DNA from 2 places in the Kitasatospora sp. NPDC015121 genome. Region 1 is predicted to be linked to the other one. Evidence: predicted binding sites of a transcription regulator. Region 1 holds the regulator's gene; the other holds the start of a gene.
The links. Region 1 encodes HspR, which represses chaperone genes until heat shock. Its sites were predicted from a motif close to TTGAGNNNNNNNNNCTCAA; they were not measured.
Positions count from the first base shown of each region.

Region 2: lon (endopeptidase La) is a predicted target of HspR. The motif match lies at 4,353-4,371, and genes of this name have one in related genera.

Region 1 is NZ_JBVHEH010000005.1:234,844-242,232, reverse strand. Features, by position in the region: gene grpE (nucleotide exchange factor GrpE) at 1-112, shown strand, start outside; gene dnaJ (molecular chaperone DnaJ) at 249-1,394, shown strand; gene ACZ3J7_RS09170 (heat shock protein transcriptional repressor HspR) at 1,402-1,926, shown strand; gene ACZ3J7_RS09165 (helix-turn-helix domain-containing protein) at 2,130-3,119, shown strand; gene ACZ3J7_RS09160 (hypothetical protein) at 3,138-3,290, opposite strand; gene ACZ3J7_RS09155 (hypothetical protein) at 3,668-4,288, shown strand; gene ACZ3J7_RS09150 (LuxR C-terminal-related transcriptional regulator) at 4,297-5,280, opposite strand; gene ACZ3J7_RS09145 (LuxR C-terminal-related transcriptional regulator) at 5,277-6,290, opposite strand; gene ACZ3J7_RS09140 (hypothetical protein) at 6,287-6,697, opposite strand; gene ACZ3J7_RS09135 (LuxR C-terminal-related transcriptional regulator) at 6,694-7,389, opposite strand, start outside.
Region 2 is NZ_JBVHEH010000041.1:41-7,429, forward strand. Features, by position in the region: partial or broken gene ACZ3J7_RS36700 (2-oxoglutarate dehydrogenase E1 subunit family protein) at 1-447, opposite strand, end outside; gene ACZ3J7_RS36705 (HAMP domain-containing sensor histidine kinase) at 749-1,900, opposite strand; gene ACZ3J7_RS36710 (response regulator transcription factor) at 2,018-2,752, opposite strand; gene ACZ3J7_RS36715 (rhomboid-like protein) at 3,054-3,755, shown strand; gene lon (endopeptidase La) at 4,394-6,787, shown strand; gene ACZ3J7_RS36725 (GtrA family protein) at 6,873-7,389, shown strand, end outside.

The sequences.
Region 1 (7,389 bases):
CGGCGAGCGGATCATCCGCCCGGCGATGGTCGCGGTCGCGGAGCCCCAGCCGGGCACCCAGACCACCGGCGAGCCGGACGGCGACAAGGCCGACGGTTCGTCCGACAGCTGAGTGGAGTCCCCGTGCGCTGCGGAGTCGTACGTCGTCCAGTACGGCGGCCGGCTCCGCAGCGCCGTATCACGGCACCGCACCGCGGTGCCGGCAGGCAACAGAACTTCGGTTTTCCGGGAGGTGGCGGTCAAAGGCCATGAGCGCTAAGGACTACGTGGAGAAGGACTACTACAAGGTCCTCGGCGTGCCCAAGGACGCCACCGCCGCAGAGATCAAGAAGACCTACCGCAAGCTGGCCCGGGAGTTCCACCCGGACGCGAACAAGGGCGACGCCAAGGCGGAGGAGCGCTTCAAGGACATCTCCGAGGCGTACGACGTGCTCTCGGACGAGAAGCGCCGCAAGGAGTACGACGAGGCCCGTTCGCTGTTCGCGGGCGGCGGCTTCCGGCCCGGCGGGGCGGGGGCGGCCGGCGGCTTCGACTTCGGCGACCTGTTCAACGGCGGCGCGCCGGGCGGCGGCGGGATCGGCGACGTGTTCGGCGGCCTGTTCAACCGCGGCGGCCGGCAGACCGCGCAGCCGCGCCGGGGCGCGGACGTCGAGACCGAGGTCACGCTGAACTTCGAGGAGGCCGTGGACGGCGCCACCGTTCCGCTGCGGATGACCTCCCAGGCCCCCTGCCGCGCCTGCGCCGGGACGGGCGCGAAGGCCGGCACCACGCCGCGGGTCTGTCCGACCTGCGTCGGCGCCGGCACCGTCAGCCGCGGCCAGGGCGCCTTCGCGCTCTCCGAGCCCTGCCGGGACTGCAAGGGCCGCGGCATGATCGTCGACGACCCGTGCGCCGTCTGCCACGGCAGCGGCCGGGCCTCCTCGGCCCGCACCATGCAGGTCCGCATCCCGGCCGGGGTGCAGGACGGCCAGCGGATCCGGCTCAAGGGCAAGGGCGCCCAGGGCGAGCGCGGCGGCCAGCCCGGCGACCTGTACGTCAGCGTGCACGTCGAGCCGCACCCGGTGTTCGGGCGCAAGGGCGACAACCTCACGGTGACCGTGCCGGTGAGCTTCCCCGAAGCCGCGCTCGGCGGGACCATCGAGGTGCCGACCCTGAACGGCCCGGCGGTGAAGCTCAAGCTGCCGCCCGGCAGCGCCAACGGCCTCACCATGCGGGCCCGCGGCAAGGGCGCCACCCGCAAGGACGGCACCCGCGGCGACCTGCTGGTCACCGTGGAGGTCGCGGTGCCCAAGCACGTCGACGGCGACGCGCTGACCGCCCTGGAGCAGTACCGCGAGGCCACCGCCTCGGACGACCCGCGAGCCGCCCTGTTCAAGGCGGCGGAGGGAGCGTGAGATCCCGATGAGCCCACACCCCGACAGCAGTCCCGACGGCACCGGCCGGATCGGCCCCGGTCCCGGCCTCGGCGAGGGCCTGCCCGGTGCCGGCCGCCCGCGCGCCGCCGCCCCGCCGTACGTCCTCACCGAGGACACCCCGGTCTACGTCATCTCGGTCGCCGCCGAACTCTCCGGCCTGCACCCGCAGACCCTCCGCCAGTACGACCGCCTCGGCCTGGTCAGCCCCGACCGCACGGCCGGCCGCGGCCGCCGCTACTCCTCCCGGGACATCCAGCAGCTGCGCGAGGTGCAGCGGCTCTCCCAGGACGAGGGCATCAACCTGGCCGGCATCAAGCGCATCATCGAACTGGAGAACCAGGTCGCCGCCCTGCAGTCCCGGGTCGCCGAGCTCGTCGACGCCCTGGAGGGCGCCGCCGCCACCCTCCAGCAGCGCGAGGCCGCCGTGCACGCCTCCTACCGCCGAGACCTGGTCCCGTACCAGCAGGTCCAGCAGTCCAGCGCGCTGGTGGTGTGGCGGCCCAAGCGCTGATCCAGCGACACCGAACCGCCGTCACCCCTACCATTCGGGGGGTGACGGCGGTTCTCGGTTCCGTGAGAAAGTACAGCCGACCCCGCCAGGCGTCGTCCCGCGAGCGGAAAATGCCGCCCCCTCCGGGGTACCGGAACACTTACGATCGCTGAACCCGGTCACACCGCCCACGAGACGTCCGCACCAGCCCCAGGGAGCCGCACATGCGAGGATCTGCAGGGATCAGGGCCGTCGGCAACCTCAGTTTCCTCTCGAACGACGCACGTGCCCTTTTCCGGTCCGCGCTCCACGGAAACGGGCGGCTCTCGACCGTCGATTTCGACGAGACCTCGCAGCCGGCCCTGGACGAACTGCTGACCATCGGCCTGCTCGTGCCCGAGATCGACGACCCGAACGTCGTGGTGGCGGTCGACCCGCAGCAGCTGTCCGAGGGCCTGAGCGACACCTGGCAGCGGCAGGCCCTCGACCTGCTCACCCGCGCCGCCGCGCTCCGGGCCGACCTGCAGGACCTCGCCACCGCGTTCCACTCGCCCGACCAGGGCGGGGGGAGCATCGAGTACGTGCGCGGCAAGGTCCTGATCAACCAGCGGGTGCAGCAGACCGTCGCCAGCGCCAAGGAGGAGATCCTGGCGGCCCAGCCCGGCGGCCCCCGTCCCTCCGAGGCGCTGTCCGGGATCATCGAGCGCGATCTGGAGACCCTGGAGCGGGGCATCGTGCTCCGGACGATCTACCACCCGAGCACCCGCTACCACGCGCCGACCCGGGACTACGTTTCCACCATCAACCAGGCCGGCGGCCGTTTCCGCACCTCCGACGAGCCCTACACCAGGCTGATTGTGATAGACCGGCGGATCGCGGTGCTCCCGGTGGCGGAGGATCTCAATCTGGCCGCGTTCATTCACGATCAAGCGATCGTGAACTATTTGGTGACCGAGGTATTTGACCGGATATGGGGGAGGGCCCTCGACTTCGACGGCACCCGGGTGGTGCCCCATGAAGTGGTATCCGGGATGCGGCAGGCGATCATCGACCTGATGCTGGCGGGCGTGAACCACCGGGTGATCGCCCGGCGATTGGGCATTAGCGAACGCACGCTGGCCCGGCACATCGCGGAGATGCGCGAGGAGTACGGCGTGGAGTCGCTGTTCCAGCTCGGCTACGCGCTGGCCCGCCAGGCCAAGGAGCCCGACTGACCCCGGCGGGGGCCGACCTCAGTTCCAGATCGTGTCGAGTCGGGACATCACCGGCGCGCTCTGCGCGCGATCGGGCGCCTTGACGTTCCAGATGGTGTCGGCGGAGGCACTGGCCCCACCGAACGCCAACAAGGCACCGATCCCGAAGGAGATCAGAACGATCCTGGCCACTCGGCGCATGCGAGACATACCGCCCCTCTCATCCTCTCGGTCTGTGACTTCGCCCGTTTCGGCGATCCTCAAATCACACAGCGTGGCCCATAATGCCGTAACCGCCGCACGGATAGCCAGAGGACGTCCCCTTCAGGTGCGTCATCTCTCTGCCAGGCATCGAGATGCCACGGTCCTTCTGTGGACGACGACGTAACCGAACAGGGACGATCAGTGAACTCTCCAGCAGAGTGCGCGGCGAAAGTACGGGGGCGCTCATGTGCGGCATGTTCATGCGGAAACAGCCAACCAGCTAGTCGAATGCCGAGCAGCATTCCGAAGGATCACCACCACTTCGCGGGGGCGGAACACCCCGCGGCACCCATCCCGGAGTCATCATGTCTGAGCAGTACTCCCAACCCCCCACGCAGCACCGAGCCGAGGGGCGCCGGGCACGGGTCTTCCTGGCAGCGCCGCTGATGCGGCTGACCGGGCCGGCGGACAGTGTGGTGACCCTGGCGAGCCGGACCCGGCTGACCACGCTGCGGAGCACCCTGCTGGACAGCGGGGCGGCGGTGTACAGCGCGCACCACAGCGACGCGTGGACGATCGCCGGGCGGGCGCCGGAGCAGCGGGTGCCGTCGGACTTCCGGGCGATGCAGAGCGCGGACCTGGTCTTCGCGTACGTCGGCGCGCCGCTGTCGGCCGGGGTCAGCCTGGAACTCGGCTGGGCCTCCGCGCTGCGCAAGCCGATCGTGCTGCTGGTGGACGAGGCGATCACGCACAACCCGCTGATCGCCACCATCGAGCAGGTCTCCCCGGTGCTGCCGCTGGTCTTCGACGACACCTGGTCGCAGGAGGCGCTGCACCACACCGTGGAGACCGCGCTGGACTGGGCCGGGATGGCGCTGTCGCTGCGCGGCGGCTTCTGGACCGCGCCCGGCGAGCAGTTCCCGCGCCCGCGCCGCGAGGCCACCGGCCCGTACGGCTTCTGGTCCCCCGAGATCGCCACCGGCTGACCGACCGGTCAGGAACCCTGCTCCCCGGCTCCCCGCATCTGCCAGCCCAGTTGGAACAGGGTCTCCGCGTCGTGGAGTTCGCGCAGCCGCGAGATGTGCGCGGCGACGGTCCGTTCGCCGAGGCCCAGCCGGGCGGCGACGGTCTTCTGGGTCAGGCCCTGGGCGAGCAGCCGGCCCACCTGCTCGTGCACCGGGACGACGCTCTCGCCCCCCGGCTCGTGTCCGGCGGAGCGCCACTGGACCCGATCGGCCCGCTCCCAGTCCCGCTCGAAGGCGGCGACCAGGAACGAGACCACCGCCGGGTCCTCGATGAACGCGGCACTGGAGTTGTCGGCCGACGCCGGGACGACGGCGATCCGGCGGTCGAAGATCAGCATCCTGCTGAACGGTTCGCTCAGGGTGCGGAACCGGCCACCCCAGCCGGTCACCCTCTCCGCCCAGCGCACCGTGGTGGCGTCCAGCAGCGCGGTCGGCTCGTAGACGGTGCGGATGGTCGCGCCGCGCTCCAGGAAGCGCCGGGTGCGCTCCAGCCCCTCCTCCAGCAGGTCCGCCGGCCCGGCCCCGTCCGGGTGCAGCGACAGCTCCTCCTCGCACGCCTCGCTCGCCAACTGCCGCACCCGGAGCCGGATCTGCTCGCTCCGGTCGACGTGCTGCACCACGCTGGAGCGGTCGGCCCGGCGCGGGGTCGCGTCGTAGGCGTGGGTGAGGTCCTCCAGCAGCGTCGGCATCTCCTCGGCGCGCAGCAGCATCCGGGTGCCCTCGGCGCGCAGCTCGGCGCTGATCCGGTCGCTGACCGCGCGCGGGTTCACCGCCGTGAGCGCCTGGTCGGCGGGGTCGTGCAGCAGCAGGCCGAGCTCCATCAGCCGCAGCACCCCGGTCGGGTCCTGCTCCACCGCCTCGCGGAACGACACCCGGCCGCCCTGGTCCAGGATCTGCTGGTACAGCCGCCGCTCCGACTCGTTCGGCAGGGCGGCTCCGCTCGACTCGCTCACAGGTCCCACTCCTTCTCACCCGCCCGCCCCGGGCGTCGCCCCGGCGGTGCGGTGGGTCGTCCGGCCACCCCGCGCAGCTGCCAGCCGAGCTGGAACAGCGTCTCCGCATCGTAGAGCTCACGCAGCCGGGCGAGGTGACTGGCCACCGTCCGCTCGGAGAGCCCCAGCCGGGAGGCGATCGCCCGCTGGGTCAGCCCGGCGGCGAGCAGCCCGGTCAGCTCCGGCGGCACGCCGCTCTCCCGCGGCCGGCCCGCCAGCGCCTGCCAGTCGACCCGCTCCGCCCGGGCCCAGTCGCGCTCGAACAGGTCGACCAGGGTGGCCAGCACCGCCGGGTCCTGGACGAAGACGGCCGCCCGCTCGTCGTCGGAGGCGATCACCACCGCCACCCTGCGGTCGAAGATCACCATCCGCTGGAACGGCTCGTCCAGCACCCGGAAGCGCTCGCCGGCGTCCGCCAGGTTCGCCACGTACTCCACGGTGGGCGGGTCGGCGGCGGCACCCGGCTGGTAGAGGGTGCGCAGCTCGATGCCCCGGGCCAGGAACTCCAGCGAACGCTCCAGGGCCTGCCCCATCTGCCCCACCGGACGGGCGCCGCCGGGCTGCGCGGCCAGGGTCTCGTCCCGCATCTCGGACTCGATCTGCATGATCCGGTGCCGGATCTGCTGCCCGCCGACCAGCCGCGTCACCGTCCGGTCGGGCTCGTTCCGGCGCGGTGCCGCGTCGTAGGCCTGCACCAGGTCCTCCAGCCGGGACGCCGTCCGCTCGGCCTGGAGCAGCTTCCGGGCGGCCGCCTCGCGCAGGCCCGCGCTGACCCGCTCGGTGACCGAGCGCGGGTTGACCGCGGTGACCGTGCCGTCCTGGTGGACGTGCACCAGCAGGCCGAGCCGGATCAGGCCGAGCGTGGCCCTGGCGTCCTGCTGCATCGCCTCGCCGAACGCCACCGAGCCGGCCTGGGCGAGGACTTCGCGGTACAGGGCGCGTTCAGCGGTGTTCGGCAGCCGGCCGGTCACCGGGCTCCTTCCCGGACCGGCCGGCCGGGCCGGCGGAGCGACGCCGCGCCGTGGTGCCCGCGCGGCCGGGCGGTGCGGGCGGCGCCGGTGCGGCGGTCGGGGGCCGGCGGGCGGGTGAGGGGCTCGTCCTGGACGCGGAGGCGCTCGCCCGCGCGGGTCGCGGAGGCCGCGTACGGGTCGGTCGGCCGGTGGTTCGGCGCACCGGGCCGGCAGCGGGTGCGCGGGGAGGCGCCCGCGGCCGTCAGCGACCGGTCGGGTCGCGACCGCACCAGCGGGCCCGGTTCGATCAGCCGCGGCGTCGCGTCCGGGTCCTGCCGCACCGCCTCGCGCGGCGGCACCCGGCCGGCCCGGGCCGGCACCGCGCGGTGGGGCCGGCGGTCGGCGTCGCTCGGCAGGCGGGCGCTCACCGGCTGGACTCCCGCATCAGCCAGCCGAGTTGGAAGAGGGTGGCCGCGTCGTAGCGTTCGCGCAGGCGGGCGATGTGCTCGGCGACGGTGCGCTCGGAGAGCGAGAGGCGGGTGGCGATCGCCCGCTGGGTGAGGCCGGCGGCGAGGAGGCGGCCGATCTGTTCGGCGGTCGGGGGGACGCCGGCGCCGGCAAGGTCGTGCCAGGGGACGCGTTCGGCGCGCTCCCAGTCGCGGAGGAAGAGACGGACCAGGTGGTCGACCACGACGGGGTCCTCGACGAACGCGGCGGTGCGGTTGTCGGCGGAGGCGGAGAGGATCGCCACCCGGCGGTCGAAGATCAGCATCCGGGTGAAGTCCTCGTCCAGGGAGCGCAGCCGCATGCCCCAGCCGGTGGCCCGGACCGCGTAGTCGACCACCGCCGGGTCGGACTTGACCACGGGCTGGTAGAGGATGTCCATCCGGGCGCCGCCCGCCAGGGCCTTCTCGGTGCGGGCGCTCTTCTCCAGGTAGACCCCGGGGCGGCGGCCGGGCTGGGCGGCCAGCACCTCCTCGCGGAAGTCCGCCTCGATCTGCAGCAGGCGGTGCCGGATCCGGTCCACGTCCAGCAGGTGGGTGATCTGCCGCCGGCCGTCCCCGGGGCGGGGGGCGCTGTCGTACGCGTCGGCGAGGGCGTCGAGCCCGGCGGGGACGTG
Region 2 (7,389 bases), on a different contig from region 1:
CACCTCCAACGACGCGTCCATGTTCGACGCCACCGCCTTCGCCGGACCACGCAGCTGGACCACCTCGGGGCCCTCGGCGGCCTTCGCCGGCGCGGCGGGCGCGGCGGCCTTCGGCGCGGGCGGCGCGGCGGGGGCGGCCGGGAGCGGCGCGGGGGCGGCCACTGGCTGCGCGGGCGCCGGCGCGACGGGCGCGGGGGCGGCGGGCGCGGCCGGAGCAGCGGCAGCGGGAGCGGCAACGGGGGTCGGCTGGGCGCCGACCTGAGTCGCGGCCTGGGTCACTGGAGTCACCTCGGTACCGGGCTTGTAGTCGGCGAAAAAGTCCCACCAGGCGCGGTCGACCGAAGCCGGGTCCTGGAGGTACTGCTGGTAGATCTCGTCGACGAGCCACTCATTGGGGCCGAAGCCAGTGGAGCTTGCCGAGCTGGGGGTTTCTTGGTGTGGCGACACGGGGCAACCGCCCTCTTCCGCTTCCTTTTGGGATGGTGGACAGCGGGGATTAAGGCTACGCCTCCGACGAGTGATCGCGCAGTCCCCGATGGTCAGGCGTCGCCCAGATCACATCGCCGGGCCGGTTTTTGGCCGGATCCATGCGTTAGGGACGCCGGAAATCGGGGAAAGGCGGGCCCGGTCGGTCGTGGTCATACCGGAAGAAAGTCGGACGAAGTAGTGGTATAGACCACTTGGCGGTTCCGGGCCGGGACCGGCCCTGAGCAGCCCGGCCCCGATTCGTACCGATTGCGCCACAGTCTCAGGCGGGCACCGGGGCCTCACCCGGAAGGATGACCTCGATCCGGCAGCCCGCCGCCTCCTCCGCCACCCGGATCCGGCCGCCGTGCAGATCCACCGCCCAGCGCGCGATCGCCAGCCCCAGGCCGGTGCCGCCGTCGCTGCCCGGTCCGAGCGCGGTCGGCGAACCGCTCCGGCCGAACCGCTCGAAGACCCGCTCGCGGTCCGCCGCCGGGATGCCCGGACCCTGGTCCTCGACCTCCAGCAGCAGCCCGCCGCCCTCCGCCGCCCGGGCCCGCACCGTCACGGTGCCGCCGGCCGGCGAGTGCTTGCAGGCGTTGTCGACCAGGTTGGCGACCACCTGGTGCAGCCGCTCCTCGTCCGCCACCGCGGACAGCCCGGCCGGCTCCACCTCCACCTCCAGGCGGACGTCCCCGCGCCGGGCGTACGCGCCGCCGGCCGTCGCGCCGTCCACCGTCACCCCGCGCAGCACCCCGTCCAGGAACGGGCGGACCAGGAACGGGCGGGAGTCCAGCGGAACGACGCCGTCGTCCAGCTTCGACAGGTCCAGCAGGTGGGTGACCAGCCGGCCCAGCCGCTCGGTCTGCTCCAGCGCGGTGCCCAGGTTCTTCGGGTCCGGCTTCACCACGCCGTCCACCACGTTCTCCAGCAGGCCGCGGAGCGCCGCGATCGGCGTCCGCAGCTCGTGCGAGACGTTGGCGATCAGCTCGCGGCGGTGCCGGTCGGCGGCCTCCAGGTCGCCCGCCATCCGGTTGAAGGTGTCGGCCAGCTCGCCGATCTCGTCCCGCGAGGACACGTGCACCCGGGCGCTGTAGTCGCCCTCCGCCATCGACCGGGCCGCCGCCGTCATGTCGCGCAGCGGTGCCGTCAGGCCGTGCGCCAGGAACTGCATGAACAGCAGCGAGGCGATCAGCGAGAAGATCATGATGATCCGGATCTGCGTCTCCGACCGGATCGCCACCACCACCATGCCGGTGGCCAGCACCACCGAGACGACCACCAGCAGGGCCAGCTTGCCCTTGATCGAGCGCACCGGGTCGAACGGGCGGATGTCCGCCCACACCCGGTGCGCGGCGCGCACCGCGAGCGGCGGCCGGGGCCGGGGGGAGGAGGCCGGCTGGGCTTCCCCGTTGCGTTGCTGCGGAAAGGTCATGGTGTCCCTGCGACTCGTCGACGGTGACTCGTCCTCGGTGGGCCCCGGCGGCGGCGCTGTGCGCGGCCACGCCGAGGGGCCGGGCCCCGGAGAGGGCCCGGAACGGGGGGCGTCCGGTCAGGACAGCGGTGCCTCCAGCGCGTACCCCACGCCGTGCACCGTGCGGATCCAGCTGGCGCCGATCTTCCGGCGCAGCGCCTTCACGTGGCTGTCCACCGTGCGGGTCCCGGACGCGTCGGTCCAGTCCCACACCTCGGCCAGCAGCTGCTCGCGGGTCAGCACCGCGCGCGGCTGCGCCGCCAGGCAGGCCAGCAGGTCGAACTCGGTCGGCGTCAGGTGCACGTCGCCCGAGCCCAGCCGGACCCGGCGCTGCACGTGGTCGATCTCCAGCTCGCCGAACCGCAGCGAGCCGAGCGCGGGCGTGCGGGCCGCCTGCTGGGCCCGCTCGACCCGGCGCAGCAGCACGTTCACCCGGGCCGCCAGCTCGCGCATCGAGAACGGCTTGGTCATGTAGTCGTCCGCGCCGACGCCCAGACCCACCAGCAGGTCGGTCTCGTCGTCCCGCGCGGTCAGCATCAGCACCGGCACCGGGCGCTGGGCCTGGATCCGGCGGCACACCTCCAGGCCGTCGAAGCCCGGCAGCATGATGTCGAGCACCACCAGGTCGGGCTGCCAGGTGTGGAACCCGTCCACCGCGCCCGGCCCGTCGTGGGCCACCGCCACCTTGAAGCCCTCGGCGCCCAGTCGCGCCGCGATCGACTCCGCGATGGTCGGCTCGTCCTCCACGACGAGCACCCGTCGCTGGGTGCCCACCGGTCCACTGCTGATCGTCTCTTGCTGGATCTCTGTCACGGTCACGCCACCGCCCCCAGGGCTCGCGGGCCGGCCGTCCGGGGGGACGGCGGGCTCCGCTCGTAGTCGTCTTGTTTCCGTCTGTTGTTCCGTCGTGGGTGTGCCCCGCCCGTGGTCGGATCAGGTTTGGCAGGTCCCCGATCGGACGGGCACGGGCCGATACCTTACCCGCAGCACTTGCGAGCTGTAACGGTACGTGTGCGAGCGGCACGCGCGCGGGCAGAGGTCTTCACAGAAGTTCCTCAGACACCTCTCACCCGCCCCCCGTATCGTGGGCACGACAAGGCGTCAGGGAGGCGGCATGACCAGCGCGGAACTGCGACGACGACTCATCCGGCCCGGACTCCGGGCCGTGCCCACCCCACGGGCCAACCCGTTCGCACTCGGTTACCTCGCGCTGCTGCTCGGCACCACGCTGTACGCCCGCTTCGGCGACCCGGAGACCGTCCACCGGCTCCAGTCGCTCTCCTCCACCGACGCGCACAACCTGCTCGTCCACCCCGCGCTCTCCCTCGTCGGCAGCGGCCTCTGGGTCGCCGGGCCGGTCTGGATGCCCTACTTCTGGGCCTTCGCCCTCACCGTCGCACCCTTGGAACGACGGATCGGCGGCCTTCGTGCCCTCGCCGTCTTCGGCGCCGGACACGTCGCCGCGACCCTGCTCTCGCAGGCGGTCGTGGTCGCCACGGTGGCGGCCGGCGGCGCCGAACCCGCACTGCTCGACGAGATGGACATCGGCGTCTCCTACGGGGTGCTCGCCTCGCTCGGCGCCCTCGCCGGACTGCTCGCCCCCACCGGCCGGAAGATCGCCCTCGGCGCCGGACTGGCCCTCCTCGGCCACCAGGTCACCAGCGACCCGGACCTGGTCACCGGCGTCGGCCACCCGGCGGCGCTGGCGGTGGGCGTCGCGCTCTGGCCGCTCCTCCGCGGCCGCGGGCCGCGGGGCTCCCGGGGCGGACGCCTCGCGGGGTGGGCGGGGATGCGGCCCGTACCGCGATCCTCCTGACGGGGGCTCCCCGGTCGCGCGCCGCGGGCGGGCGCCAGGGTCCGTGCCGCGACCTTCCCGGCCCGCTCCTCCGCTGCGCGGGGCTTTCTCGCGGTGCGGGTGTCTCGGGGGGCTGCGCCTGCTGCGCGCCGCGGGCGGGGGCTGGGATCCGTGCCGCGATCTTTCCGGTCTGTTCCTCCGCTGCGCGCAGTTCCCCGCGCCCCTGTCGGGGCGCGGGGTTCCTGTCGTGCGCCTGCTTCGCGGCGCGGGGTGAGGGCTGCGCCTGCTGCGCGGCGCAGGCGAGGGGCCGGGGTCTGTGCTGCGGCCTTTCCGGCCTGTTCCTCTTCTCCGCTGCGGGGGGCTTTCGCGGTGGGGGTCTTGGGGGCTGGGCCTGCTTCGCGGCGCGGGCGGGCGCTGGGGTCCGTGCCGCGATCTTTCCGGCCTGTTCCTCCGCTGCGCGCAGTTCCCCGCGCCCCTGTCGGGGCGCGGGGTTCCTGTCGTGCGCCTGCTGCGCGGCGCCGGGTGAGGGCCGCGCCTGCTTCGCGGTGCGGGGGTGGGGGCGGTGGGGCGTTCACTCAGGGTGAACAGGGGGGTGGGAACAATCGGGGGTGGTCAAACCTTAGTCAGGTCAGCTCAACTTCACTGACTGGGGAGAGATCATGGCATCGACGTCCGTTCCGCTCACTCTGCCTGTGCTGCCGCTCGATGACGAGGTGGTGCTCCCTGGCATGGTGGTTCCGCTGGAGCTTTCGAATCCCGAGGTGCGGGCCGCCGTGGAGGCGGCGCGGGCCGGGAGTGCCGGGGGGAAGCCGCAGGTGCTGCTGGTGCCGCGGCTGGACGGGTCGTACGCGGCGGTGGGGGCGCTGGCGACGGTCGAGCAGGTGGGGCGGTTGGCGGACGGGGATCCGGCGGCGCTGGTGCGGGCCGTCCGGCGGGTGCGGATCGGGGCCGGGACGACCGGGCCGGGGGCCGCGCTGTGGGTGGAGACCACGCCGTTCAAGGAGTCGGACCAGGGGCTGCCGGTGGCGGGGCGGGCGGCCGAGCTGGTCAAGGAGTACAAGGCGCTGTCCACGCAGTGGCTGCGCCGTCGCGGGGCCTGGCAGATCGTCGACCGGGTGGCCGCGATCGAGGACGTCGGCGAGCTCGCCGACAACATCGGCTACGCGCCGTTCGCGACCGCCGAGCAGAAGCTGAAGGTGCTGCTGGAGGCGGACCGCCCGGCCCGGCTGGAGTACGCGCTGAGCCTGCTGCGCGAGCACCTCGCGGAGGAGGAGGTCAACGACTCGATCCGCAAGGACGTCGAGGAGGGCGTGGCCAAGCAGCAGAAGGAGTTCCTGCTGCGCCGCCAGCTGGAGGCGGTCCGCAAGGAGCTGGCCGAGCTGAACGGCGAGGCCGACTCCGAGGAGGAGGACTACCGGGCCCGGGTCGAGGCGGCCGCGCTGCCCGGGAAGGTGCGCGAGGCGGCGCTCAAGGAGGTCGACAAGCTGGAGCGCGCCAGCGACCAGTCGCCCGAGGGCTCGTGGATCCGCACCTGGCTGGACACCGTCCTCGACCTGCCGTGGAACGAGCGCTCCGAGGACGCGTACGACATCGCCGCCGCCCGCGCCGTGCTGGACGCGGACCACACCGGCCTGGCGGACGTGAAGGACCGGATCGTCGAGTACCTGGCGGTCCGCAAGCGCCGGGCCGACCAGGGCCTGGGGCAGATCGGCGGGCGCCGGGGCGGCGCCGTGCTGGCGCTGGTGGGCCCGCCCGGGGTGGGCAAGACCTCGCTGGGCGAGAGCGTCGCGAAGGCGATGGGCCGGTCGTTCGTCCGGGTCGCGCTCGGCGGCGTGCGGGACGAGGCGGAGATCCGCGGCCACCGCAGGACGTACGTGGGCTCGATCCCCGGCCGGATCGTCCGGGCGATCAAGGAGGCCGGGACGATGAACCCGGTGGTGCTGCTGGACGAGATCGACAAGGTCGGCTCGGACTACCGGGGCGACCCGGCGGCGGCCCTGCTGGAGGTGCTGGACCCGGCGCAGAACCACACCTTCCGGGACCACTACCTGGAGGTCGAGCTCGACCTCTCGGACGTGGTGTTCCTGGCCACCGCCAACGTGCTGGAGGCGATCCCCGAGCCGCTGCTGGACCGGATGGACCTGGTCCGCCTCGACGGCTACACCGAGGACGAGAAGGTCGCCATCGCCCGCGACCACCTGCTGCCGCGCCAGCTCGCCAAGGCGGGCCTGGGCGGCGAGGAGCTGACGGTGGACGAGGCGGCGCTGCGCCGACTGGCCGCCGAGTACACCCGGGAGGCGGGTGTCCGGAACCTGGAGCGGTCGATCGCCCGGATCCTGCGCAAGGTCGCCGCGCAGACCGAGCTGGGCGAGCGCGAGCTGCCCGCCGCGATCGGCCCGGACGACCTGCGGGCGCTGCTCGGCCGGCCGCACCACGTGCCGGAGTCGGCCCAGGAACCGGCCGAACGGCGCACCGCGGTGCCCGGCGTGGCGACCGGCCTGGCGGTCACCGGGGCCGGCGGCGACGTCCTCTACATCGAGGCCTCGCTGGCGGACGCCGAGACCGGCTCGACCGGGCTGACCCTGACCGGCCAGCTGGGCGACGTGATGAAGGAGTCGGCGCACATCGCGCTCTCCTTCCTGCGCTCGCGCGGCGCCGAGCTGGAGCTGCCGGTGACCGGGCTACGCGAGCGGGGCATCCACCTGCACGTGCCGGCCGGCGCGGTGCCGAAGGACGGCCCGAGCGCGGGCATCACCATGACCACGGCGCTGGCCTCGCTGCTCTCCGGCCGCAAGGTGCGCACCGACGTGGCGATGACCGGCGAGGTGTCGCTGACCGGCCGGGTGCTGCCGATCGGCGGGGTGAAGCAGAAGCTGCTGGCCGCGGACCGCTCCGGGATCACCACGGTGATCATCCCCAAGCGCAACGAGGCGGACCTGGACGACGTCCCCGCCGAGGTGCTGGAGCGCCTGACGGTGCACCCGGTGTCGGACGTCCGCGAGGTGCTGCGCCTCGCGCTGGAGCCGGCCGGGGTGCTGGTGGCGGCGGCCTGACGGCGGGGCGGCCGGGCGCCTCGGGAGCGGTGGGCTCCCGAGGCGCCTGGTGGTCGTCGGTCCGAGCCGATGGGAGACTTCCGGCATGCCGTCCCCCACACAGCGCGTGCTGGCCCTCGTCCCGGAGCGCTACCGCCCGTTCCTGGTCAAGCACCGCACGCTGGTGAAGTTCCTCGTGGTCGGAGGGACCTGCTTCGTCCTCACCATGCTGATCAACTTCGCCCTGAAGACGACGGTCCTGGAGAGCAAACCCGTGGTGGCGCTGACCATCGCGACCGTGGTCACCACGGTGATCTCCTACGTGCTGAACCGGCAGTGGTCCTTCCGGGCGGCCGGCCGCAAGCGCGAGGCCGCCGGGTTCTTCGTGGTCAGCGCCCTGGCGGTGGGCGTCAACGACCTCCCGCTGGTGGCCTCCCGGTACGTGTTCGACCTCCGCACCCCGGACGTCAGCCACTTCTCGCAGGAGGTCGCCGACTTCGTCAGCGGGATGATCGTCGGGACGCTGCTGGCGATGGCGTTCCGGTTCTGGGCGATGAACCGCTTCGTGTTCACCGAGTTGGCCGAGCGGGTCCGGGAGGACCACCAGGAGCCGGGCGGCCGGG